DNA from 3 places in the Cellulomonas sp. KRMCY2 genome. Region 1 is predicted to be linked to each of the others. Evidence: riboswitches for the same ligand, from Rfam matches in the RefSeq annotation. Region 1 holds a riboswitch; each other region holds the start of a gene.
What was found. Region 1 has a riboswitch for cyclic di-GMP ahead of K415_RS0105805 (BldC family transcriptional regulator). Riboswitches for the same ligand answer to the same signal wherever they lie in the genome.
Positions count from the first base shown of each region.

Region 1 (7,801 bases):
TTTCGGCAGGATCGTCGACGGCGTCGTCCGACCGGACAGCGCAGCGCCGGGACGAGGGCCCTGGGGAACGAGGTGGTCGGCGATGATCGAGCTGCCGGAGGCCGTGACACTGGCCGGGCAGATCCAGCGGGTGCTCACCGGGCGCCGCATCGACGAGGTCGAGGTCAACCACACGCCGCACGGGATGACCGGGTTCCACGGCGACCCGGCCGCCTACCCGGCGCTGCTGACGGGCCGCCACGTGACGCGGGCGACGTCGTGGGGCGGGCTGGTCGAGATCACCGCCGACGACCAACGGATCGTGCTGGGCGACGGCGCCACCCCGCGCCTGTACGCGCAGGGCGAGGCGCTGCCGGCCAAGCACCAGCTGCGCCTGACCCTCGACGACGGCGCATCCCTGGTGGTGGGCGTCCAGATGTACGGCGGCATCCAGGTGTTCGCCGACAGCCAGGACGACAACCCGTACTACCGGGTCGCCGTGGCCGCACCGTCGCCGCTGACCGAGGCGTTCGACGCCGTGTACTTCGACCAGCTGATCGCCGGACCGGCGGTGCGCACGCACTCGGCGAAGGCCCTGCTCGCGACCGAGCAACGCATCCCCGGCCTCGGCAACGGCACGCTCCAGGACATCCTGTGGAACGCGCAGATCCTGCCGACGCGCCCGGTCGGCTCCCTGTCCGACGACGAGGTGGCGGCCCTGTTCGACTCGGTTCGCGGGACGCTCGCCGCGATGACCACCGACGGCGGCCGGGACACCGAGCGCGACCTGTTCGGCGAGCCGGGCGGGTACGCGGCGGTCATGGGACGGCGCACCCTTGAGCTGCCCTGCCCGCGGTGCCGTGGCGTCGTGGTCAAGCGGGCCTATCTCGGCGGAGCCGTCTACTTCTGCCCCGGCTGCCAGCGGTAGCCGGTTCCGGTTCCGGTCCCGGTCCCGCCACGGCGCGGCCCGGGACGGTGGGGAATGCGCCACCGTCGCTCGCGGTTCGCACGGACATGCCTCTGACCGGTGAGTACGCCCCGAGCACGACCGCCCACGCGCGCAAGCAGGTCGAGGACTTCGAGCGGTCGGACGGCGCCAAGGCGAACACGATGCGCGGTGTCCCGATCATCGTCCTGACGTCGGTCGGGGCGAAGAGCGGCAAGCTCCGCAAGACGCCCCTGATGCGCGTCGAGCACGACGGCCGGTACGCCGTCGTCGCCTCGCTGGGTGGCGCCCCCCAGCACCCCGTCTGGTACCACAACCTGGTCGCCCACCCGCATGTCGAGCTGCAGGACGGCGCCGTCAAGCGGGACTACCTCGCCCGGGAGCTCACCGGCGCCGAGCGCGACGCCTGGTGGGGGCGCGCCGTCGCCGTCTGGCCGGACTACGAGAGCTACCAGAAGAAGACCGAACGGCTCATCCCGCTGTTCGAGCTCACGCCGATCGAGGGCTGAGCGCGACCGTCCGTACGCCGCCGGCGCTACCGTTCGCCCTCGCCGGGGCGCCCGTCCACCGGCGCGGCGTCCTGCGGGGAGTAGCCCAGCAACCGCCGCGTCTGCCCGAGGCCCCAGATCTGTCGCGGGTTGTCCGAGGTGCCGACCACGACCGCCCAGGGCACGTCGGTCGCGTCGATGCAGCGCGCGAACAGCCGGCAGCAGTCCTGGTGGCTGAGCCACTTGGCGCGCATCCGCGGGTATCGCTCGTCGGCCGACAGCCGGGCCGACCGGCCGCGGCCCGGCACGTCCGACCGCGGGTCGTCGTCGGCCAGCACGGTGCCGAGCCGCACGCAGATCACGCGCAGACCGTGCGCGTCGGCGTAGTAGCGACCCAGGGCCTCGCCGAAGATCTTGCCGACCGCGTAGAGCGAGTCGGGGCGCAGGTCGGTGTCGTCCAGCACGCGCGGGTCGTCGAGGTCGTACAGCGACGACCCGGCCTCCTCCTCCGCCCCACCGAGCACGTGGCCGGACGACGCCAGCACGACGCTCCGGACCCCTGCCACGCGCGCGGCCTCCATGACGTTACGCGTGCCCACGATGCTGCTGGCGAGCACATCCGGCCAGCCGGCGTCGAGGCTCGCAGCGTTGGCCAGGTGCACGACCGTGTCGATGCCGCCGAACGCCGCGACGAGCGCGTCGAGGTCCTCGATGTCCGCCACGACGCTCGGGTGGTCCTGGGGTGAGCGGGTCAGGGCGACGATGTCGTGGGTGGCCGCGAGCCCGCGCCGTAGCACCGACCCGACCAGGCCCTCGGCGCCCGTGATGAGAACCCGCCTGCGCGCCCCACCGGCGAGCAGGTCGTGCTCCTCCCGGACGTAGGGGTCGTCCGGTCGCTCCGCCAGGAGCACACGCTGCATCGCCAGGGCTTCCGCGTCGCGGCCGAGGGACCGCAGGCACCGGGCGATCGCCCATCGGGCGAGCTGCTCCTGCTCGACAGTGCCCACCTCGACCGCGGCCGCACGCGCGAGCTCGAGCTGCTCGAGGGCCGGCTCCAGGTCGCCCGCGTCGTGCAGGTGCCAGCCGAGGTTGTTGTGAAGTGCGACCAGCCACCGCCGGGTCTCGGGGTCGGTCGAGGTGCCGGCGATCGCGAGCGCCCGCTCGGTCCACGCGCGGGCGCGCTCCGGCTCGGCGAGGGCGAGCATGTGCAGGGCGTCGACCGCCAGGTGCTCCTGGCCCGGCAGGACCGCTGCCGCATCGAGGGCTGCCTGGAAGTGCAGGACCGCCGCCGCGGGGTCGCCCGCCGAGTTCCGCAGTCGGCCGCGTTCGAGCAGCACGCGCACCTGCACGACGTCGGCCGGTGCGGCGAGCGAATCGTCGGCGGGCGCGGCGAGCGCGGCGTCGGCCGGTGCGGCGAACGCGTCGAGCACAGCCTCGGCCTCGGCGAACCTCCCCTGCAGCCCGAGGGCGCGAGCCTGCTGGGTGGCCAGCTCGGCGCGGTGCCCTGGTGGGCGGGTCAGGTCGGCGGCTGCGTCGGCGAAACGCCGCGCGGATGCGACCGGATCGTCGACGTCCCACAGGTCGCGGATCGCCACGGGGGCACACGGTGCGTCGGCTGCCGGATCGCTCACGCGGGGATCGTCGCACCTGCCGGCCAGGGCGTCGACCTGCGGCGCCGGTCGGCCGGCAGGCGGAACCGTCACGAGATCTCCGCACCGATCGCCGTACGGCTGCGGGCAGCGGCTCCTACCGTCGAAGGCAGGACCGCTGCTGCCACCGGAGGAGATCGCATGACACCCGATCCGCAGGACGTCCGACTGCCGTCGCGCCTCGAGGCGTCGTCAGCGCCGCTGTCGCGATTCGACCGGGTGTTCCTGGGCCTGGCCTACGGCGCCGTCGTCCCGGTCGTCGGCTTCCTCGCGGGCTGGTGGCTCAGCGTCCCGGTCGTGCCGGAACGGTGGGTGTTCGCCGTCGGTGTGGCTGGTCTGGTGCTGGGGCTCGCGATCGACGTGCCGCTGCACCGGTGGTGGGTCCGGCGGGGGTACGGCCTCGACGGCCTCGCGCTGGTCGCCCTGTGCGGCTTCTACACGGTGCTCGCCCTCGGCTTCTTCATGGGCGTGCCCGTCCCGATCCTGGCGGTCGGCGTGGCGGTCGGGGTCTTCGCCGCGCGTGGCGGCGCTGACGTCCGCTCGGCGGCCCGGGTCACCGCCGCGTGGATGGCGCTGGCCTGCGTCGCCTCGGCGTCGTTCGCGCTGGCCAGCCCGTCGACCCCGGACGACCTCGAGGGCATGCTCGCCCTGCCGTTCACCGTGACGGTGCCGATGATCGTCGCCCTGATCTGCGTCGGCGGCGTCGCTCTGGTCGCGGCCCAGTACTGGCTGACGACGGCGACGGCACGCTGGTGGACGCGACTCGACAGTGCGGCGCCGAGAACCGTCCATCTGACGGGCTGACCCCCTTTCCTCTCGACAATCTGCTCAACGCGGTGCCTCCGTTTTGATCAGCGGATGACCTACAATCTGCTCAGTGGACGGCCTACAATTTGATCAGCAGATCGCCTACGATCTGCTCAACGCACGGCCGTCGAGGAGCCCGAGCATGGAGTACCGCCCCCGGCTGGTCGACGCCGAGCTGACTCGCCTGCTCGCTGCGGTCGGCGCTGTCGTCATCGAGGGTCCGAGAGCCTGCGGCAAGACGGAGACCGCTCGTCGCGTCGCGGCGAGCGAGCTCCGCGTCGACACCGACGCGCGTGTCGCCCCGGCGATGGCCGTGGACCCCTCACTGCTGCTCGACGGACGGCCCCCGCAGCTCCTTGACGAGTGGCAGGTCCAGCCGGAGCTGTGGAACCACGTACGACGGGCCGTGGACGACCGCCATCAGCCGGGCCAGTTCATCCTGACCGGCTCCGCCACTCCCGACGACGACGCACGACGGCACTCCGGGGCAGGCCGCTTTGCCCGGATCCGCATGCGTCCGATGTCGCTCTTCGAGACCGGGCACTCCACCGGTGCGCTCCGCCTCGGCGACCTGCTCGCCGGGAATCGGGTGGCGGCTTCGGGCCCGGACCTCGCTCTCGCAGACATCATCGAGCGGCTGCTCATCGGCGGCTGGCCGGGCCTGCAGGGTGCCGCGCCCGCAGAGGCCACCCGCGTTCTCCGGGACTACCTCACCACGATCCGCGAGGTCGACATCGATCGCGTCGTCAGAGGGCGGCGGGATCCGCGACGGGTGGGGCGCGTGATCGCCTCCCTGGCCCGGAACACCGCGACCGAGGCGTCCCTGGCCACACTGACCCGGGACAGCGGCCAGGACGGCGAGCCGCTCGCTCGCAACACGGTCGACGAGTACCTCGACGTGCTCCAGCGCCTCATGGTCGTCGAGGACCAGCCGGCCTGGTCGACGCACCTGCGCTCGTCGGCGACCCTGCGCAAGACCCCGAAGCGTCACTTCGTCGACCCGTCGCTGGCAGCCGCGGCGCTCGGCGCGACCTCAGAACGGCTGCTCGCCGACCTCAACAGCCTCGGCCTGCTCTTCGAGTCGCTCGTCGTGCGGGACCTGCGTGTCTACGCACAGGCCCACGGGGGCGAGGTCCTGCACTACCGCGACAGCACCGGCCTCGAGGTCGACGCCATCGTCTCGACCGACGACGGTCGCTGGGGGGCCGCCGAGGTCAAGCTCGGGGCGGGACAGATCGAGGATGCGGCCCGGAACCTTCTGCGGTTCCGAGATCGCATCGACACGAGCAGGTCCGGTACCCCGGCCTTCCTGGCTGTGATCACGCCCTCGGGTCTTGGCTACACCCGACCGGACGGTGTCAGCGTGGTCCCGCTCGGGGCCCTCGGTCCCTAGGGCCAAGCGGACTGGTCCGCTCGCACCAGACGGCCGGCACCCCACGGTCCGCACAGACTGTGACGCAGGTCACACTCGTTGCTCCTCAAGGATGTCCGGTTTGTCGCCGATAGGTCATTTGAGGTAGCGCCGAGATGATCGGGACGCACCTCACGTCAGCGACAAGGGCAAACCCGCCGGAATGCGGGGACGCAAAGCCAGGGGCCCAGACGGGCCGCCCAGCTACCGAACGATGGGATTGACCATGCAGACCGCACCCTGGACGACGAGGTCCCTGTTGACTCCGGGCGAGGTGGCGACCCTGTTCCGGGTGGACCCCAAGACCGTGACCCGGTGGGCGAACAGCGGCAAGATCACCTCGGTGCGGACCTTGGGCGGGCACCGCCGGTACATCGAGTCCGAGGTCCGCGGCCTCCTGGGTGCGGTTCCCGCGCAGCCGCGCTGAGCCCTTGGCTGAGGCACCGGAGCCGCGCTGGTGCATGTTCTGCCGGCGCGCTGATGCACCTTCTGCCGGCAGATCCGGGGTCAGGAGCCGAGATCGTCGGCGACCAGGTGGGCGTGCGCCTCGAAGACCTGGGCGGTGAACGGCACTGATGTCGTCGCGGCCGTGCCGGCCACCGGGTACCAGGGCCCGGCACCGTTGACCTGGTACTGACCCTGCCACGTGGTGACCAGCTGCACGGCGAACTCCCCGGCCTGCCGGTACGGGTAGCTCACGGTGTGGTTCGGGTAGGGCGCACCGGGGTCGGTCGTGACCAGCGGTTCCGACCCGTCACCGAAGTCCCACGCGAACGCCACCGGCGTCGCGCGGACCGCGACCGGGACGCCGAGGACCGTGGTGGCCAGGGTCTGCGGGGCCGGGTCGGCGTACACGATCAGGTCCTTGTTGACCAGGCCGCGACCGTCGTCCGGCTGGTACTGCGGGGTCGAGGCGGTCAGCGGCAGACGCCGGAACTCCTCGACCGACAGGACGACCAGATCGGTCCCGTCCTGGCAGCCACCAGGATCGACCCGGCTCCACGGGCTGAGCCCGGCACCGGTGACCGGGTCGACCTCCCGGCGCTGCAGGGGCGCCAGCGGCACGCTGCCGTCCGCGCACACCTGTGCCACACCAAGGTCATCGATGCACTGGCGGTCGACAGCCAGCGGGTCCAGCTCACCACACCGGGGCAGCGGGACACGGCGGTACTCGTAGGTGATCGCCACACTGGCTTGGGTGGTTGTCCCGGGTTCCTCCGAGCCCGAGGTCTGCGAGTCGGTGACGACAACGCTCGACCCGTCAGCCCTCGAGGTGAGGCCTCCCGGCTCGTCGCCGTCCGTACTCGCCCACGCCATCGTGTTGGGTACCACGCAGGCGAAGGCGACGATGGCAGCGACCCGAACGCGGCGACCAGTGGTTCCCATGCTCACATCACCGACTCATCGCGGGCGTCACCAGTCAGGAGCACCCACCCCTCGGCCGCGGGCAGGACATCGAGGATGAGGAAGCCGGACTCTGCCGGGATCTCGCGGACCACCGAACCATCGCTCCCTACCTGGGTGCTGGCCGCGACGGAGAACTCGAACTCGACGGCGTAGACGCCCAGGGTCTCCTCGTAGCCAACGACCCGCGCGGTCGAGCTGCTGAGCTCTCCTCCCGCGTAGTGGCCGCCTGCGGCATAGACCGCCGTGACGTCGGAACGGACGTTGATGCAGAAGCTGCAGTCCTGGGCGGAGACGGCATCCCACTCGGTGAGGTCACCCGACGTCAGCGCGTACTGGTAGAGGCTCAGGAAGTAGTCCGCTGCGGCAGCCGCACCGATCTCATCGACGCGCTCCATCTCCGCCGGCCGTTCGGGGACCGACGCAGCCTCGACGGCAGGATCTGGTGTCGGCTCAGTCGAGGGGGTCGCGGGGGCAGTCGATGCCGGTGGTACTGGCGAGGGCGCCGGATCCGCCGCGCAGCCCCCGACGAACGCGATCATCACCACAACAGATGCCGACAAACCTGCGCACTTCGCCCCCCGCGTCATGGTCACGCACCGTACAACGCACGGCCCGCTCACGGGACCGGAACGCCGATTCTGTGGACAACCGACGCACCGCCCGAGCCCCTCAGCCAGCCGGACGGCCACTCTCGTCATCGGCCACGCCAACCACGCCAGGAACGCCGGGCACGTCAGCGACCTCGGTCACCACCACCGTCGGCGCCTCGTGCCGCGCCCCACCGAACCGGTCCCACAGCGGGAACATCGCGCTGCTCGCGGCCACGGCCAGGAGCGCGACGAGCACCCTGCGCTCGAACCCCAGCGCCCCACCGGCATCGCCGACGTCGAGCGCCTCGACGAGCAACGTCAGTCCAACGACGACCGTGGCCGCGGCCGCCATGGTGAGTCCGACGGCGCCGCCGCGACGTCCGCGCGGGAACTGGCGCCGGGCCGCGACGACCAGGCCGATCACCCACACGACGACGCCGACCACCGCGCCGACCATCAGGCCGAGGACGACTCCGGCGAGGTCGCCCCACGGCGAGTCGTCCCGCGTCAGTCCGACGAGCACC
Region 1 is NZ_JAGF01000001.1:1,195,207-1,203,007, forward strand. It holds gene K415_RS0105775 (DNA-formamidopyrimidine glycosylase family protein) at 83-907, shown strand; gene K415_RS0105780 (nitroreductase family deazaflavin-dependent oxidoreductase) at 994-1,434, shown strand; gene K415_RS22545 (NAD(P)-dependent oxidoreductase) at 1,461-3,044, opposite strand; gene K415_RS0105795 (hypothetical protein) at 3,204-3,866, shown strand; gene K415_RS0105800 (ATP-binding protein) at 4,012-5,262, shown strand; cyclic di-GMP riboswitch class I at 5,419-5,492, shown strand; gene K415_RS0105805 (BldC family transcriptional regulator) at 5,507-5,707, shown strand; gene K415_RS22550 (PKD domain-containing protein) at 5,788-6,666, opposite strand; gene K415_RS0105815 (DUF6318 family protein) at 6,669-7,385, opposite strand; gene K415_RS0105820 (hypothetical protein) at 7,357-7,801, opposite strand, start outside.

Region 2 (7,801 bases), 2.5 Mb from region 1:
CGGCGGCGGCTCGGATGCGACCTGCCGTGGTCCGGACGATCGCCCGGGCGGCCGCCTCGCCGTCGCGGCGGGGGAGGGCGACGTGCACCGCCGACGACGCTGCGAGGGCGACGAGGTCGACCGCGAGGGTCGTGCGCGCCGTGCTGCCGACGTCGATGCGCGCGCCCACGAGGCGCAGCGCGCCACGGGAGGTGCCGAGGACGACATCGTGCGCGACTGTCGTCAGTGCGTAGTTCATGGCTGAGGAGAGCCCGGTGATCAAGCCCTGGTCCGTCGCCGAGCGCGGTCGCAGGAGCGGTACCAGGCTCATCGGCACCGAGGCCGATGCGGCAACGATCCCGGCACGCTGGCTGGCTGACAGCCGCGCGTACAGGTCACCCTGCCTCATCAGCGCTCCTGTCGACGATCGGACACCCCATCGTGTCGGACGACTGTCAACCATGACGGGCGTTCCGGCGACGGCCCGAGCCGAGGATCGTCGCGGTCGCTGCGGCGGCGAGGACGGCGAGGCTGCCGCCGAACCAGAACGGGGCATCCGAGCCCAGGCCCACCCACATCGCGCCGGCGATCAGGGAGGCGAGGAGCAGCCCGATGCCCTGGAGCGTGCCGTAGACGCCGAGCACCGTGCCACGGAGGTGCGGGGGCGCGGCCTCGGCGACGAAGGCGCGTTCGGCGCCGCTGAGGAAGGCCGTGCAGGCGCCGTAGACGACGAAGAGCAGCACGACGGCTGGTCGGGACGTGAAGCCTGCGAGCCCGAGGTACACCAGCCCGGCCAGCAGGTACCCGGGGACCAGGACGGACCTGCGGCCGAACCGGTCGGAGAACCGGCCGGAGGGGATCGCGAAGACCGACGCGGAGACGTTGAAGATCAGGTAGAGGAGCATCACCTGGGTCAGTGAGAAGCCGAGGTCCGCTGCCTTGAGGAGCAGGAACGCGTTCGAGGAGTTGCCCAGGCAGAAGAAGAAGACGGTGCCCAGGTACAGCCGTAGGCGTGCGTCCAGGGGTGCCCCGCGCAGTGTCGGCCGCACGCCGGCGGGCCGCTCGACCCGCTCCTCGCGGACGGCAGGGATGATCAGGATGCCGATGACGGCGGGCACGATCGACCAGAGGAAGGCCTGGTGGAACGCGGTACCGGTGCTGACCACCACGAGGGCGAGCAGTGCGCCGGCTGACGACCCGGCCATGTCGAGCATCTTGGCCAGCCCGAAGGAGCCACCGAGCTTGCTCTGGTCGCTGGACTGCGCGATCAACGAGTCTCGCGGAGCAGTGCGGATGCCCTTGCCGGTGCGGTCCACGACCCGTGCGAGCAGGACCCCGCCCCAGGACGTCGCCGCGAGCAGCAGGACCTTGTAGACCACGGCACCGGAGTACCCGAGGAAGGCCAGGCGCTTGCGGTGCTGGTGGACGTCGCCGAGGTAGCCGCTGAAGACCTTGAGCAGCGAGGCGAGGCTCTCGGCGATCCCCTCGATCACGCCGACCACCATGGGTGTGGCCCCCAGCGTGGCGGTCAGGAAGATCGGCACGAGCGGATAGACCATCTCGGTGCTCAGGTCGACGAACATGCTGGTCAGCCCGATGAGCAGCACGTTCGGGACGACGCGCCCGTGCCGCCGGGGAACCGGCCTGTGGTCCGGGTCCATGGCCGGCATCCGCTCAGGATCCGGAGGATGCGCGGGCGGTCATGCGCAGACCGTTGAGGAGCTGGTCCAGGACGAAGTCGTAGTGGGCGTCGCTGCCGTAGGAGGCCAGCTCGTCGGCGGCTCCGACGGTGAGCGGGTACTCGCGACGGGGGAGTGCTGCGAGCGCGGCACCGACGTCGCGGCCCGGCGTGCCGGGGTCGAGGGTGCGCGGGGCCGTGAACGACGACCAGCCGTAGTTGAGGGCGATGATCCCGCTGAAGGCGGCCACGGCGCGGGCACCGGAGAGCCCGGCCTGCTGCAGGATGCCGAGTGCGCCTTCGCCGATGCGGACGGCGCCCAGCCCCGGGTTCGGCCGGCTGAAGAGCGGCGCGACGGCCCACGGATGGCCGGTCAGCACACGCCGGTGAGCATGCGCGAATCGGCGGAGGTCATCGACCCAGTCGCCGGTCGCCGGTTCGAGCTCGAAGCGGCCGAGCACGCGGTCCAGCAGGGCGTCGACCAGTGCGTCCTTGGTGGCGAAGTGGTTGTACAGCGCCATCGGCACGGCGCCGAGCCGGCCGGCGACCGCCCGCATCGTCAGGGCGTCGAAACCCTCGGCCGCGACGTCCTCGGCTGCCTGGAGGATGAGGTCCGGGTTCAGCGAGCCGCGGGATCGTCGCGTCCGGCCCGGGTCGATGGGCGACGCTGCGTCCGGCTCGTGGCTCACGGCTCTTGACCCCCCCGGGTGTACAACGTACGTTACCGTAACGGACACCGTACATCATAGAGAGGGACCATGATCTTCAGCCACGCGCCGACCGTCTCCCCGCTCACCGGCCTCCTGCTCGTCGTCGTCCCGCTCGCGTTCAACGTCGCGTTCGCGCTGCTCGCCGCACGCTTCGACTACCCCGACATCCTGCGCCGACCGACAGCGGAGGTCCTGGCGGCGTTCCGCGCCGGCGGGACGAGCCTGGTCCTGCTGTGGTGGGCCTTCGCGCTCACGGCGGTCCTCATGGTCCCGTTGGTCGTCCTGCTCTCCGAGGCGATCGGTGACGGTGACCGCGGGCTCCTCGCCGTCACCACGACCGTCGGTGTGCTGGCCGCCGCCGTGCAGTTCCTCGGGCTCGTCCGCTGGCCGTTCCTGGTGCCCTACCTCGCCCGGGCGGACGACGAGCCCGACGCGAGCGAGGCGCGCCGGGAGGCGATCGACGTCGTCTTCCAGTCCTTCAACCGCTACCTCGGCGTCGACGTCGGCGAGCACCTCGGCTATGCGCTCACCGGCGCCTGGACCACCCTGGTCGGGATCGCCCTGGCCAGGAGTGCCGTCGTGCCGTCGTGGCTGGGAGTCGTCGGGGTCGTCGTCGGGCCGGTCCTGGTCGCCTGCTCGCTGGAGTTCGTCGGTCGCCACGAGCCGATCGGCTGGCGGCTCGCCGAACGACTCACGCCGGTGGCCTACGTCGCCTGGTCGCTGTGGCTCGTCGCCATCGGCGTCGCGCTGCTCGTGTGAACGGCGGCCGGGGCGTCGTCGGGGGCCGGCGCACCGCGTACCGGTGCGCCGTCGGGCTATCCGGCTGCGAGGGCGATGACGACGCAGGCCCCGGAGAGCAGGGCGGCGACGGGAGCCATCGTCAGTCGTTCGGGCACGCTGCGCGAGACCGCGTTCATCACGACACCCAGCAGGAAGTAGCCGGCCAGGACCCACGTCCCCACCTCGGACACCGCGTCCGGCAGGACGTCGACGAGTCCGACGCGGTCGGCGAGCACGGTGCCGAAGAGCGCGTACAGCAGGATCGAGACCGCGCTGCCCACGCGAAGACGCCCGGGGAGGACCCGGTGCCGGCCTCCCCAGGCGACGCGACCCAGCGGGGCGCCCAGGGCCAGCGCGAGCTGGAACAACGCGAGCAGGGTCAGGAGGACCAGGGCGGCAACCGCAGCGCCGGTGGCCAGCTCTTCGTTCACAGGGGTGCTCGTCTCGTCGATGTCAGGCAGTCGCTATCGGGCGGCGGCCGTCGGCCAGGTCAGGCGCCCGCGCAGCCACAGGGCCAGGTAGACGAGAGCGACGAGGACGGGGACCTCGATCAGTGGGCCGACGACGCCCGCGAGCGCCTGGCCGCTCGTCACGCCGAACACGCCGATCGCCACGGCGATGGCCAGCTCGAAGTCGTTGCTGGCCGCCGAGAAGGCCAGTGCCGTGGTGCGGGGGTAGCTCAGCTTGAGCCAGCGGGCGATGCCGAAGGCGCCGAACCACATGATGGCGAAGTAGGCGAGCAGGGGGAGGGCGATGCGCACGACGTTGAGGGGCTCGTCGGTGATGGTCCTGCCCTGGAGGGCGAACAGAACGACGACCGTGAACAGCAGCCCGTAGAGGGCGATCGGGCTGATCCTCGGCAGCAGCGTCGTCTCGTACCACTCCTGGCCGCGCAGGCGTTCGCCGAGGGTGCGGGTCAGGAAGCCGGCGACCAGCGGGATGCCGAGGAAGACCAGCACGGTCGTGGCGATGTCCCACATCGAGACGTCGAGGTCCGCGGTCGCCAGGCCGAGCCATCCGGGCAGAACCTTGAGGTAGAAGTAGCCGAGCGCGGCATAGGTCAGCACCTGGAAGACGGCGTTCAGGGCGACCAGCACCGCGGCCATCTCCCGGTCCCCGCACGCCAGGTCGTTCCAGATCAGGACCATCGCGATGCAGCGCGCCAGGCCGACCAGGATGACGCCGGTGCGGTAGGCGGGCTGGTCGGCCAGCAGCAGCCAGGCCAGGGCGAACATGACCGCCGGACCGATCACCCAGTTCAGCAGCAGGCTCGCGGCGATCATGCGCTTGTCGGCGGTGACCAGGCCGATCTCGCGGTACCGGACCTTCGCCAGGACGGGGTACATCATCAGCAGCAGCCCGAGTGCGATCGGCAGGGAGGTCTGCCCGACCTTGACCGCGTCGAGGGCGTCGTCCAGGCCGGGCACGAGCCGACCGAGCAGCAGGCCCACGACCATGGCGGTGCCGATCAGCACCGGCAGGAGCCGGTCTGTCGCGGACAGCCGGGCGACCACCGCGGTGGTGTCGGCCCTCGTGACGGCGGAGTCCGGGTGGGTGCTCATGTGCAGCTTCTCCTGGTCTGCCCGGCGGCGCGGGCACGATCGGCGAGGGCGGCGAACCGTGCGCTGACGGAGTCCAGCGCATCGGGCCGCAGCCGGTAGTACGTGTAGCGACCTGCGGGCTCGGGCTCGACCAGCCCGGCGTCGCGCAGCACCCGCAGGTGGTTGGACACGTTCGTCTGGCGGGCGCCGGTCAGCTCCACCAGATGGCACGTGCACAGCTGCTCGTCGGCCAGCAGCTCGACGATCCGGGCCCGTAGTGGCTCGGCCAGCACCCGCACGACGGCGTCCGTGCTCGGTGGGTTGCCGTCATCGATTGACACCATCTCCGGATGATATCAGTCCGTAGTGATGTCCGCGGTGCTCACTCGGTGGGCCCGTCGGTCATCGACCGACGAACGTGGGCGGCGGCCGGTGCAGCCCGAGCAGCGGCCCCCGACGAGAGCTCTGATGGCTCCCGTGGAGAGGGTCACGTGCCGAGCGCGGCCCCGATCGACCGTGCGAAGGCGTCGATCGCGGGCCAGTCGCGGCCGTCCACCTCGGGGAGCAGCGGCCGGCCCGCCGGAAGGGCGCGGACGAGTCGGTGGCGCAGGTTCAGCGCGCGTGGGTCGAGCGCGCCGTCGAAGATGCGGTGCTCCTTGGCGCCGATCGCCTCCTGCACCCCTGCCAGGCCCTTGGGCTGCGGGTCGTTGTCGGTCTCCTCGGGCAGGACCGCGCCCGGCAGTGGGCCGCTGCTGAACATCCACACCGGGCGGTCGGCCAGGGTCCGACTGTTGCGCTCGACGAAAGCGGTGGCGTCCTTCATCCAGGAGCCGAAGTACACAGCGCTGCCCACGACGACGGCCTCGTGGTCGGCGACGTCCTTCGCATCCGACACGTGGCATGCCTCGGCGGGGTGCCCGGATGCGGTCAGGGTCTCGGCGATGCGCTCGGCGATGCCGGCTGTGGCACCGTACCGACTGGCGTACGCGACGAGAACGGTCATGGTTCCTCCCCGGCCTGGCTCGGGGGCACGGCGTGCTCCGCCGACCGGTGGGACAGCACGTTGTCATGGATCGCCACGACCACATTCCACACCTGCCGCCCCCCCGCGGTAGGGACGAAGCGTGCGAACATGATGCCGCCTCCACGGTGCCTCGCGTCGCACAGCCTTCAGGCGACCCCGCGTCGTGCCGATGAGCGGATGTACCGACGAAAGGGCAAACCCGCCGCGAGGAGGGGACGCCAAGCCACGGGACCCATGAGGTCAGCCGGGCCGCCGAACGAGAGGGACCGCCGTTGATCGGGATCCAGGTGCGCGACGCCCTCGGCGCCGCGCGACGAGCGTCGGGGCGACTGTCCGGGCTGCTCGGCCGCATGCGGACGCGGGCCCGCCGGCCGGCTGGGGCCCTCGAGGCCACGCGCTGGCTGTTCGCCGTGCTGGCACTCGTGACAGTCGTGCTCGCCCTGCCCGGGACGCTCGTGGCAGCGGACGGCGTGACGGTGGTCGCTGCGGTGGCCGCAGCGGTGACCCTCGGGCTGTCCTGGGTCACGGGATACCTGCGGCGTTGCGCCCCACCGGCCATGGACGTGGTGGACGCCGTCGCGATGACGGTCTTCGCGCTGGCCGGCCCTGAGCCGGCTGCCGTCTTCGGTCTGGTCTTCGCTGCGCTGTGGTTCCGCTCGCTGTACGGTTCCGCTCTCCGAGCCGTCCTGCGGTGGGCGGTCTACGCCGCAGGGCTGATCGCTGCGGTGCCCCTGTGGCAGTACGTTCCCGGCCACTCCGTGGCGGCAGATCTGGTCCCGGTGGTCAGCGTGATCCCGACCATGCTCCTGACGCTCGTCGTGGGCCGGCAGCTCGCGGGCAGCCTGCGGGCGAGGGAGCGGATGGCCCAGCTCGACGCCGTGCACGTCTCGGTGGGGCACCGGCTGCTGGGTGTGACCGATGCGGACGAGATCCGTCGGATCGCCTGGCTGGCGACCGCCCAGATCTGCGCGGTCCTGCCGGGACTACGAGTGGTCAAGGTGACCAGGGCCGGTGGTGCGCTGCGCGTGGACGGAGCGCGCGGTGGGTTCAGCGGCGTCCCCGCGACGCTTCCCGCGGACATCGTGGCGATCGGTGGCTGCGAGGAGGGGCACGTCGCAGTCCGTGGACACGCGGAGCTGGACGCGGCGGTCGGCACGCCCTGCGCCTGGGCCTGCGTACCGATGACCGACGCGCGCAACCGACCGGGGAACGAGGGGCTGTTCCTCGGCTACCCCGGAACGGTGCCCGACGAGGCGCTGGCCGCGATCGACAGCCTGGCGAACCAGGTGGCACTGGCACTGCGCAGCAGCGACGTGCACCAGGAGCTGACCTTGCGGGCGACCCTGGACAACCTCACCGGGCTGGCCAACCGGATGTCCTTCAACGCCGCTCTCGCCACCACCCTCGAGGACACCTCCGCGCAGGACACCACGGTCCTGTTCGTCGACCTCGACGACTTCAAGGACGTCAATGACCTGTTCGGCCATGGCGCAGGTGATGAGCTGCTCCGCGAGGTCGCGGGACGCCTGCGTCGGGCCACGCGCCCGGGGGACCTGTGCGCGCGCATCGGTGGGGACGAGTTCGCCATCCTGCTCCACCGCACCGGGAGTGCGCCCGCCTCGGTGATCGCCCAGCGCGTCGTCGACGCCGTCGCGGCCCCGGTGCACCTGGACGGCGGCGTGGCGCGCGTCGGAGCCAGCGTGGGTGTCGCGACCGCGACCAGCGAGTCCGACCTCGAACAGCTGATCCACCGGGCGGACGTGGCCATGTACTCGGCGAAGGCCAACGGCAAGGGCCGGATCCAGGTGTTCGCGCCGGGCCTCGTGCGGGGCTGAACGGTCGGACCGGTACGGCGGGGTGGCTCAGGGCCGCACGCTGAGATCCGCATCGTCGTGCTCCCGCCTGCTGCGGTACAGGAACGGCACCGCCACGAGCTGGATCACCGCCCCGACGAGGTACGACGGCCCGTAGCCCCAGGCATCGGCAGCCCGGCCCAGGACCGGCTGGACGACGACTCCGCCGCTGCTGCCCATCAGGGAGTCGAAGGAGAGGACCGTCGCTCGCTGCCTCGACGGGATGAGGTCGTTCA
Region 2 is NZ_JAGF01000001.1:3,708,988-3,716,788, reverse strand. It holds gene K415_RS23025 (alpha/beta-hydrolase family protein) at 1-388, opposite strand, end outside; gene K415_RS0117515 (MFS transporter) at 435-1,649, opposite strand; gene K415_RS0117510 (TetR/AcrR family transcriptional regulator) at 1,654-2,346, opposite strand; gene K415_RS0117505 (DUF4386 domain-containing protein) at 2,416-3,126, shown strand; gene K415_RS0117500 (hypothetical protein) at 3,183-3,578, opposite strand; gene arsB (ACR3 family arsenite efflux transporter) at 3,612-4,709, opposite strand; gene K415_RS0117490 (helix-turn-helix transcriptional regulator) at 4,706-5,032, opposite strand; gene K415_RS0117485 (flavodoxin domain-containing protein) at 5,176-5,691, opposite strand; cyclic di-GMP riboswitch class I at 5,895-5,969, shown strand; gene K415_RS23020 (GGDEF domain-containing protein) at 5,985-7,547, shown strand; gene K415_RS0117470 (MFS transporter) at 7,575-7,801, opposite strand, start outside.
Region 2: another riboswitch for cyclic di-GMP. It lies ahead of K415_RS23020 (GGDEF domain-containing protein); the one in region 1 lies ahead of K415_RS0105805 (BldC family transcriptional regulator).

Region 3 (7,801 bases), 2.5 Mb from region 1:
CCTCGAGACGCTCGTCAGCGCTGGGAGATCGGCGCGTGGGTGAGCTCCGGGACTCGCTGCGCGCGGTCGGGGCGGTCCTCGACGACCTCGGGACACGCACGGGCGCGCGGGCCTGATCGGCGGGGCGCAGGGCTCAGGGCGCCCCCGTCGGGCCCGATCTGCCACGAGGGCGCCAGGCGTGGACAGGTCGTTGACATCCGGCGGCGGGCCGCACAGACTTGCGTGCCCCGGGTCCAGGGCACACAGCCAGGACCACGGTAGGCGCTGGGCTCGCAGGTCGCGGGCATGAAGGAGAACCGTCATGAGCAGGACGACGTACGGTCGGCGAATGTCGCGCGCGGCATGCCTGACCGGTTGCTGTCCTCGCTGACCGTTCCCGAGCAGGCCTGCCGCCCGCTCTGACGTGCCGTCGCCGGCGTCCTGCGGCCTGAGCGCGTCACGAGCAGCCCTGCCCTTCCGCCGGCCCTGTTCGTCCACGAGCCCTGTCCGTCCACGACGGGCCACGGACGCACGTCCGCCACCGGCCACGCGCCGGACCCTCAGCCCGAGCGCCTGCTGTGGGCGCAACGAGAGTGAACCCAACGTGAGGACTCACCCATGACGAACTCCGCCCTGCAGCTCGTGGCGCTGCTCGCCCTGTCGAGCTTGGTCTGGTGGCTGACCCAGCGTCGACGTGGGCAGTTCCGTCCGTCTGGTCCCACGTCCACGACCCTGACCGGCGCGGGATCGTCGGTCCTGGGGACCGGTCATGCGCTCGGCGCACGCGCGACCTTCGTGCAGTTCTCCGCGGAGACCTGCAGCACCTGCCCGCAGGTCCGCCGGGTGCTGACGGAGGTTGCGTCGTCGGCCCCCGACGTGGGCTTCCTCGAGCTCGCCGCGGACGATCACATGGACCTCGTGCGCCGGCTCGGCATCCTGCGCACGCCGACCGTGCTCCTGCTGGGCCGGGACGGCGAGATCCACTCCCGCACGTCCGGCCCGATCACCCCGGCGCAAGCCACCGCAGCGCTCCACGACCTCCCCTCCAGCCGCACGCACGCGCACGCACCCGTGCCGACCTTCGCATCCGCACCCACGCCTTGGAGCAGCCATGTCTGACCGATCCGACGACCGCACCACCACCACGGACCGCCCGGCAGTCGCGCAGGCACCCGTGACACCCGCGGGCATCGACCCGCGCGGCCCCCGCTTCGGTGCCGCCGTGAGCGCCGCCCTGCTCGGTGCGACGCTGCTGCTCGGCACGACGACGGCCGGTGCGGTGCTGCTGGCCGTGGCTGCCGGGCTGTTCGCGCTCGGTGCGATGCGCGGGGTCCAGGGGACGCTGCAGGCCGCGATCTTCCGCTCGCTGGTGCGTCCGCGCCTGGCTCCGCCGGCCGACCTCGAGGACCCCCGTCCGCCCCGCTTCGCCCAGGTCGTCGGACTTGTCGTGACGGGAGGCGGCCTCCTCGTGGCCGCCGCCGGGGCTCCCGTCGCCGTGCCCGTCGCCGCGGCGATCGCCCTGGTGGCCGCGTTCCTCAACGCCGCATTCGGCCTGTGCCTCGGGTGCGAGCTGTACCTCGTTCTCCGGCGCCTCGCACCGCAGCGCTGACGGCGACCGGCCACGCCATCGGGCGCTCACCGGGTCGTCCGGTGGGAGAATCGTGATGACGGTGGTCTGTCGGCAGGACCCACCTGGACGCTGGCCGCCAGCAGGAGGTTGTGCGATGTCCGCGACCGGAACGGCCTGTGCACCGACCGGCACCCGACGCTCAGCCATCGCAGCGGTGGCGACCGTGGTGCTGGCCGTCCTCACCTCGTGCGCCACCGGAGGCGATCAGGAGCCCGAGCCGAGCTCGGCGCCGACGACGACGGCGTCCGTCGAGCCGAGCCCGACGCCGACGTCAGCCCCGACGCCCACCGAGGTGACGACGCCCACCGTGACCGTCTACTCGATGGTCGACACGCGCACCGGCCTGCGGCTCGTCCGCGAGAGCCGCGACGTCCCTGACGGCGACCTGATGGTCGCAGCCGTCGAGCAGATGATCGCCGGTCCGCTCGACCCGGACTACACCAGCCCCTGGAACCCGATGACCGAGGTGCTGGGCGTGAGCCAGGTCGACGGTGTGGTCGTCGTCGACCTGTCGGCCGACGCGCGGACTGCCACCATCGGGTCGCCGGGTGCGGCGCTCATGATCCAGCAGCTCGTCTACACGGTGACCGACGCGGCCCAGGACCAGGCCGTACCGGTGCTGCTGCAGATCGACGGGGTTCCGGCGGGTGAGCTCTGGGGAGCGGTGTCGTGGGACGCGCCCGTCACACGCGAGTCGCCGGATGCGGTGCGTGCGTACGTGCAGATCGACGAACCGCGCGACGGTGCCGACGTCACGTCCCCGGTCACGGTCTCCGGTGACGCCAGCGCGTTCGAGGCCAACGTGCCGTGGCAGGTCCTCGATGCCGACGGTTCCGAGATCGCCTCAGGTGCAACCCTGACGAGCGAGGGTCAGACGTTCGCCCCGTACAGCTTCTCCGTCGAGCTGCCGCCGGGTACCTACACGATCGTGGTCACCGAGGACGACCCGTCCGACGGTGCCGGTGGCGTGCCGATGAGCGACACGAAGACGATCACTGTCAGCTGAGCACGCAGCACGGTCGGCCGGGCGCACGCGAAGCGGCTGTGGCAGGTCCCGGGTCGGCTGGTGCTCAGGACCGCCTGGCGAGACCCTCGGCGAGCGTGCCGATCAGTGCCGCGGCATCGGCCGGCGCGAGCCGGACACTCGCGACGCACCGGCCGAACCGCCAGGTGCTCACCACGAACACCTCGTCGCGCTCGTGCCAGGTCACCTGCAGCGCCCGGTGCTGGCCACGGACGTCGGACAGGGCCGCTGCGCCGGCCAGCGGCAACGCGATGACCTCTCCCATACCTCGACGATCCTCCCTGGCCACGGCGCTGTCCAGAGATCGATCGGGTGACGGGCCCCGCCGGTCCCGGCCGCGTCCGGCCGGCTGGTCACGGGACCGCGGTGGCCCGACCGGCGAGCTGGATCAGCACGGCCAGTCCGTCCGGCGTTCAACCAGAGCCGACCCTGACCGCGCGCGGCACCGTCGGGTCCCGCGCGAGTCGGGGCAGCAGCCGCACCACAGCAGGCAGGATCCGCAGCACCTCGCCGAGCGTCGCCCGGCCGGGGCGCAGGACGACCAGGGCGACGACGAGCAGGAGCCACAGGACCACGAGGCTGGTCGCCGCGCCGATCAGGACGTCGACCAGGAGGCTCCGACCGTCCATCGCCGACCTCGTCCCCGCGGCCCGGGTGGGCCGGCACTGCCTCAGTGTGCCCGAACGTCCTACCGGTCCGCCCCGGACCGGCGGCCGGCGCTGTCCCGATGAACGAGATCAAGAGCACGGCACGCCGCCCGAGCGCGACTTCGAGGCGCCCGCAACCGCGCCCCGCCCACCGGGCGCAAGGGACTGAGGACCTATGGCATTGTGGCCAGGAACGGGCAAACTGCTCAATGTCAACGAAAAGGGCAAACCCATCGAAAGGTGGGGACGCAAAGCCAGCGGGACCCTCGGGTCGGCCGGGCTCACCGAATGGCAAGGAGCTGAGATGACACCCAAGGTGTCGACCACGTCCACCCGCCGCATGACCGCCACCAGCGGTCTGCTCACCCCCAGCGAGGTCGCCGCGATGTTCCGCGTCGACCCCAAGACCGTGACCCGTTGGGCCAAGGCCGGCAAGCTCTCCGCGATCCGCACGCTCGGCGGTCACCGCCGGTACGACGAGCGTGAGGTCAGGGGCCTGCTGGTCGGCGTCCCGCAGCCGCGCGGCTCGCAGAACTGACCCCGCCGCCCACACCGGTGTGACACGGTGGTGGGATGGACGCCAAGCTCAGAGTTGCCGTCGTCGGTGCTGGCCAGTGGGGTGACCAGCACGCACGGGTCTTCGCGCACCGCACGGACACGACGCTGTGCGCCATCGTCGGTCGGACACCGGAACGCGCCGGAGCGCGGGCCGAGGCCTACGGCACGACGGCGTACACCGACCTCGACGAGATGCTGGATCGCGAGCAGCCCGACCTGGTGACCGTGTGCCTGCCCAACGAGGCGCACTTCGAACCGACGATGCATCTGATCCGCCGCGGCGCTGCCCTGCTGGTCGAGAAGCCGCTCGTTTTCGAGCTGCACGAGGCCGACGCACTGCTCGAGGAGGCAGCGGCTCGCGACCTCTTCTTCGCGATCAACCTCAACCATCGCTACGCCGAGCCGGTGCAGCGAGCCAAGCGCGCGATCGAGGCCGGTGAGCTCGGCGAGCTGGTCTTCGCCGACTGGCGGTTCGGCGGCGAGCCCAACTGGGGCACGTCACCGCACGCCAACCTGATCGAGACCCAGGTCCACGGGATCGACATGCTCGAGCACCTGTGCGGACCGATCGTCTCGGTCATGTGCCAGATGTACGACGGCACCCGCCCGGGAACGTTCACCACGCTCGCCGTCGCCCTCGAGCTCGCCAACGGGGCCGTCGGCACGCTCCTGGGCACGTACGACTCCTCCTACGCCTACCCGGACACGCACCGCCTGGAGATCAACGGGACCCAGGGCCGGGCCCTGATCCAGGACACCGTGCGGCGGCTGACCCTGTCCCGCGCCGGCGACGAGACGTCACAGGTCTGGGAGGCCGGCTACTTCAACGACGAGGCACGCAGCTTCCACTCGACGTTCGACCGCCATGTCGACGCCGTGCTCGGCGCACTGCGCGCGGGGCAGGAGCCTCCCGTGCACGCGCGTGCCGGACGTCGCGCGCTCGCGGTTGCGCACGGCATCATCCGCTCGGCCGAGCAGGGCACCCGGGTGGGGACCGCGCCGGACGCCTGAACCCCTCAGGCCGGCACGCAGTCAGGCCGGCACGTCGAGGTGCTCACCCGGCGCCAGACGCAGGTACGTGCCCGAGCAGAGGCCACCGACGACGCGGTCGACCAGGCTGACCCCGGTCTCGCTGAGGATCGCGTCGTGGATCGGGACGACGGCGCCGGCCCGCACCGACCTGGCGTACTCGACCGCTTCGGCGACCTTGAGCCACGGTGCACTGACCGGGAGCAGGAGCACGCCGACGTCGACGCCCTCCGGCGGCAGGGTGAAGGAGTCCCCCGGGTGGAGCACCACGCCGTCGAGCAGGTACCCGACGTTGGCGATGACCGGCACGTCCGGGTGGACCTGTGCGTGCAGCTCGCCCAGCACCTGCACGTCGAAGCCGGCTGCCGTGACGCGCTGCCCGCGACGGACCGGGTGCACCCGCCCGGCAAGGGCATGACGCCCGTCCAGCAGCAGCTCGACGACGTCCGGCGGACCCCAGACCTCCAGTACGGCAGACGCGCCGAGCTCGGCGACGAGCCGGCCCAGGTCCAGGTGGTCGGTGTGGTGGTGCGTCACGAGGACCGCCTCGGCGCCGGCGAGCGCCGACGCCTGGCTGAACGACCCCGGGTCGATGACCAGAACCCGCCCGTCCCGCTCCATGCGCACGCAGGAGTGCCCCTGCGTGCTCAACCGGATCGCACGGCTGACGTCCCGCTCCAGCGGATCGATGGACATCGAGGCCTCCCTCCAGGCCGCCGAACCACGGACCGGCAGCTGGTACGACGCTATCCGGCATCTGCCCCGGCTGCGGGACCGAGGTCGGCCAACGCGCTCTCCGCGGCGGTGCGCAGCAGCGTCGTGTCCGTCGCGGCGGTGAGCATCCGGACGCCGCGCGCGGCCCAGTGCGTCGCCATCTCCTGGTCGGAGCAGTGCAGCCCCGCGACGATGCCTGCCTGCGCACAGGCATCGACGACCCGCTGGATCGCGCCGTCCGTCTCGACCGAGTCGCGGTAGGTGGCGCGACCGTACCCGCAGCTGAGCGCCAGGTCGTTGGGCCCGATGTAGACGCCGTCGACACCTGGGACGGCGACGATCTCGTCGAGCGCGTCGAGACCCGCTCTGGTCTCGATCATGACGATGCAGAGGGCGGCCTCGTCCTGCTCCTGGGGCAGCGGCGCGCCGTCGGGCCGGACGTCGCCCCACATCGGTCCCCAGCTCCGGTCCCCCGTCGGTGGGAACCGGCAGGCCCTGGCCGCGCGCCGGGCGTCCTCGGCGCTGTTCACCATGGGCACGACGACGCCGGCTGCGCCGGTGTCCAGCGCGCGCATCACGGCTGCGGGATCGTTCCACGGCACCCGGACGAGGGGCGCCCGATCGGCCGCGCGCATCGCCTGCAGCATCCCGGGGAGCTCGCTGAAGGTCGCCAGGCCGTGCTGGAGGTCGACGCACACGTAGTCGAAGGCGGTCCCGGCGACGAGCTCGGCGACGGCGGGATCGGCGAAGCAGCTCCAGATCCCGAAGGCCGGCCGATCGGCGGCCCAGAGCCCGCGCAGATGCGCCGAGCTGCGGGCTGTGACCCCGTGGTGCGTCATGACCTTCTCCTTCGTGCTGCTGGGTGGGGCGCCGCGGTGTGCTGCCGAGCGCCGTGGCCGGTCAGTGCGACTCGCGACCGACGTCGTGGCCGCTCCCGCCGATCAGGAAGTCCAGGTCCGCACCGGTGTCGGCCTGCTGGACGTGATCGATGTAGAGCCGCTGCCAGCCGCGCATCGGCGCGGCGTACCCGGCGAGGGCCGCCGGCGACTGCTCCCGGGACGCGAGCTCGGCCGCCGGCACGTCCAGCTCGAGCCGGCGACCCGCCACGTCGAGCACGATCGGGTCCCCGTCCCGGACCAGGCCGAGGGGACCCCCGTCCGCGGCCTCCGGGGCGACGTGCAGCACCACCGTGCCGAACGCCGTGCCGCTCATCCGTCCGTCACAGACCCGGACCATGTCCCGCACACCCTCGGCGAGCAGCTTGGCGGGCAGCGCCATGTTGGACACCTCCGGCATGCCCGGGTAGCCCTTGGGCCCGCAGCCGCGCAGCACGAGCACCGAGTCCGCGTCGACCTCCAGCGCCGGGTCGTCGATCCGGGCGTGGAAGTCCTCGATCGAGTCGAAGACGACGGCGCGTCCGCGATGCTGCATGAGGTGCGGTGAGGCGGCCGCCGGCTTGATCACGGCACCGCGGGGCGCGAGGTTGCCGTACAGGACAGCGATCCCGGCCTCGGGCTGCAGCGGCTCGGCGCGCACCCGGATGACCTCGGGGTCCCAGATCCGGGGCGTGTCGAGGTACTCGACCAGCGGCCGGCCGGTGACGGTGAGCGCCGTGGGGTCGAGCAGGTCACGGACCTCGCGCAGCACGGCGAGCAGCCCACCGGCACGGTGCAGGTCGTCCATCAGGAAGCGTCCGGCCGGCTGGAGGTCGACGAGCAGCGGCACACCGGAGCCGGTGCGGTCGAAGTCGTCGAGGGACAGCTCGATGCCCAGGCGGCCTGCGATCGCCAGCAGGTGCACGACGGCGTTGGTCGAGCCGCCGATCGCAGCGAGGGCGACGATCGCGTTGAGGAACGAGCCCCGGCTCAGGATCGTGCTCGGTCGGCGGTCGGCCTCGACGAGCTCGACGGCGAGCCGCCCGGTCGCGTGCGACGCCTCGAGCAGTCGCGCGTCAGGGGCCGGTGTGCCGGCGACGCCGGGCAGGGTCGTGCCGAGCGCCTCGGCGACCAGTCCCATCGTCGACGCGGTCCCCATCGTGTTGCAGTGGCCCTTGCTGCGGATCATCGACGACTCGGACGCGAGGAACTCCTCCCGGCTCATCGTCCCGGCGCGGACCTCCTCGCTCAGGCGGTACGTCGACGTGCCGCAACCGAGCGGGACCCCACGGAAGGTCCCGGTGATCATCGGGCCACCGGGGATGACGACCGCCGGCAGGTCGAC
Region 3 is NZ_JAGF01000001.1:3,688,850-3,696,650, forward strand. It holds gene K415_RS0117355 (hypothetical protein) at 1-43, shown strand, start outside; gene K415_RS0117370 (thioredoxin family protein) at 598-1,098, shown strand; gene K415_RS0117375 (DUF4395 domain-containing protein) at 1,091-1,588, shown strand; gene K415_RS23015 (Gmad2 immunoglobulin-like domain-containing protein) at 1,704-2,615, shown strand; gene K415_RS0117385 (hypothetical protein) at 2,680-2,898, opposite strand; gene K415_RS0117390 (hypothetical protein) at 3,047-3,262, opposite strand; cyclic di-GMP riboswitch class I at 3,494-3,569, shown strand; gene K415_RS0117395 (BldC family transcriptional regulator) at 3,621-3,818, shown strand; gene K415_RS0117400 (Gfo/Idh/MocA family protein) at 3,854-4,849, shown strand; gene K415_RS0117405 (MBL fold metallo-hydrolase) at 4,871-5,563, opposite strand; gene K415_RS0117410 (HpcH/HpaI aldolase/citrate lyase family protein) at 5,614-6,420, opposite strand; gene K415_RS0117415 (IlvD/Edd family dehydratase) at 6,482-7,801, opposite strand, start outside.
Region 3: another riboswitch for cyclic di-GMP. It lies ahead of K415_RS0117395 (BldC family transcriptional regulator); the one in region 1 lies ahead of K415_RS0105805 (BldC family transcriptional regulator).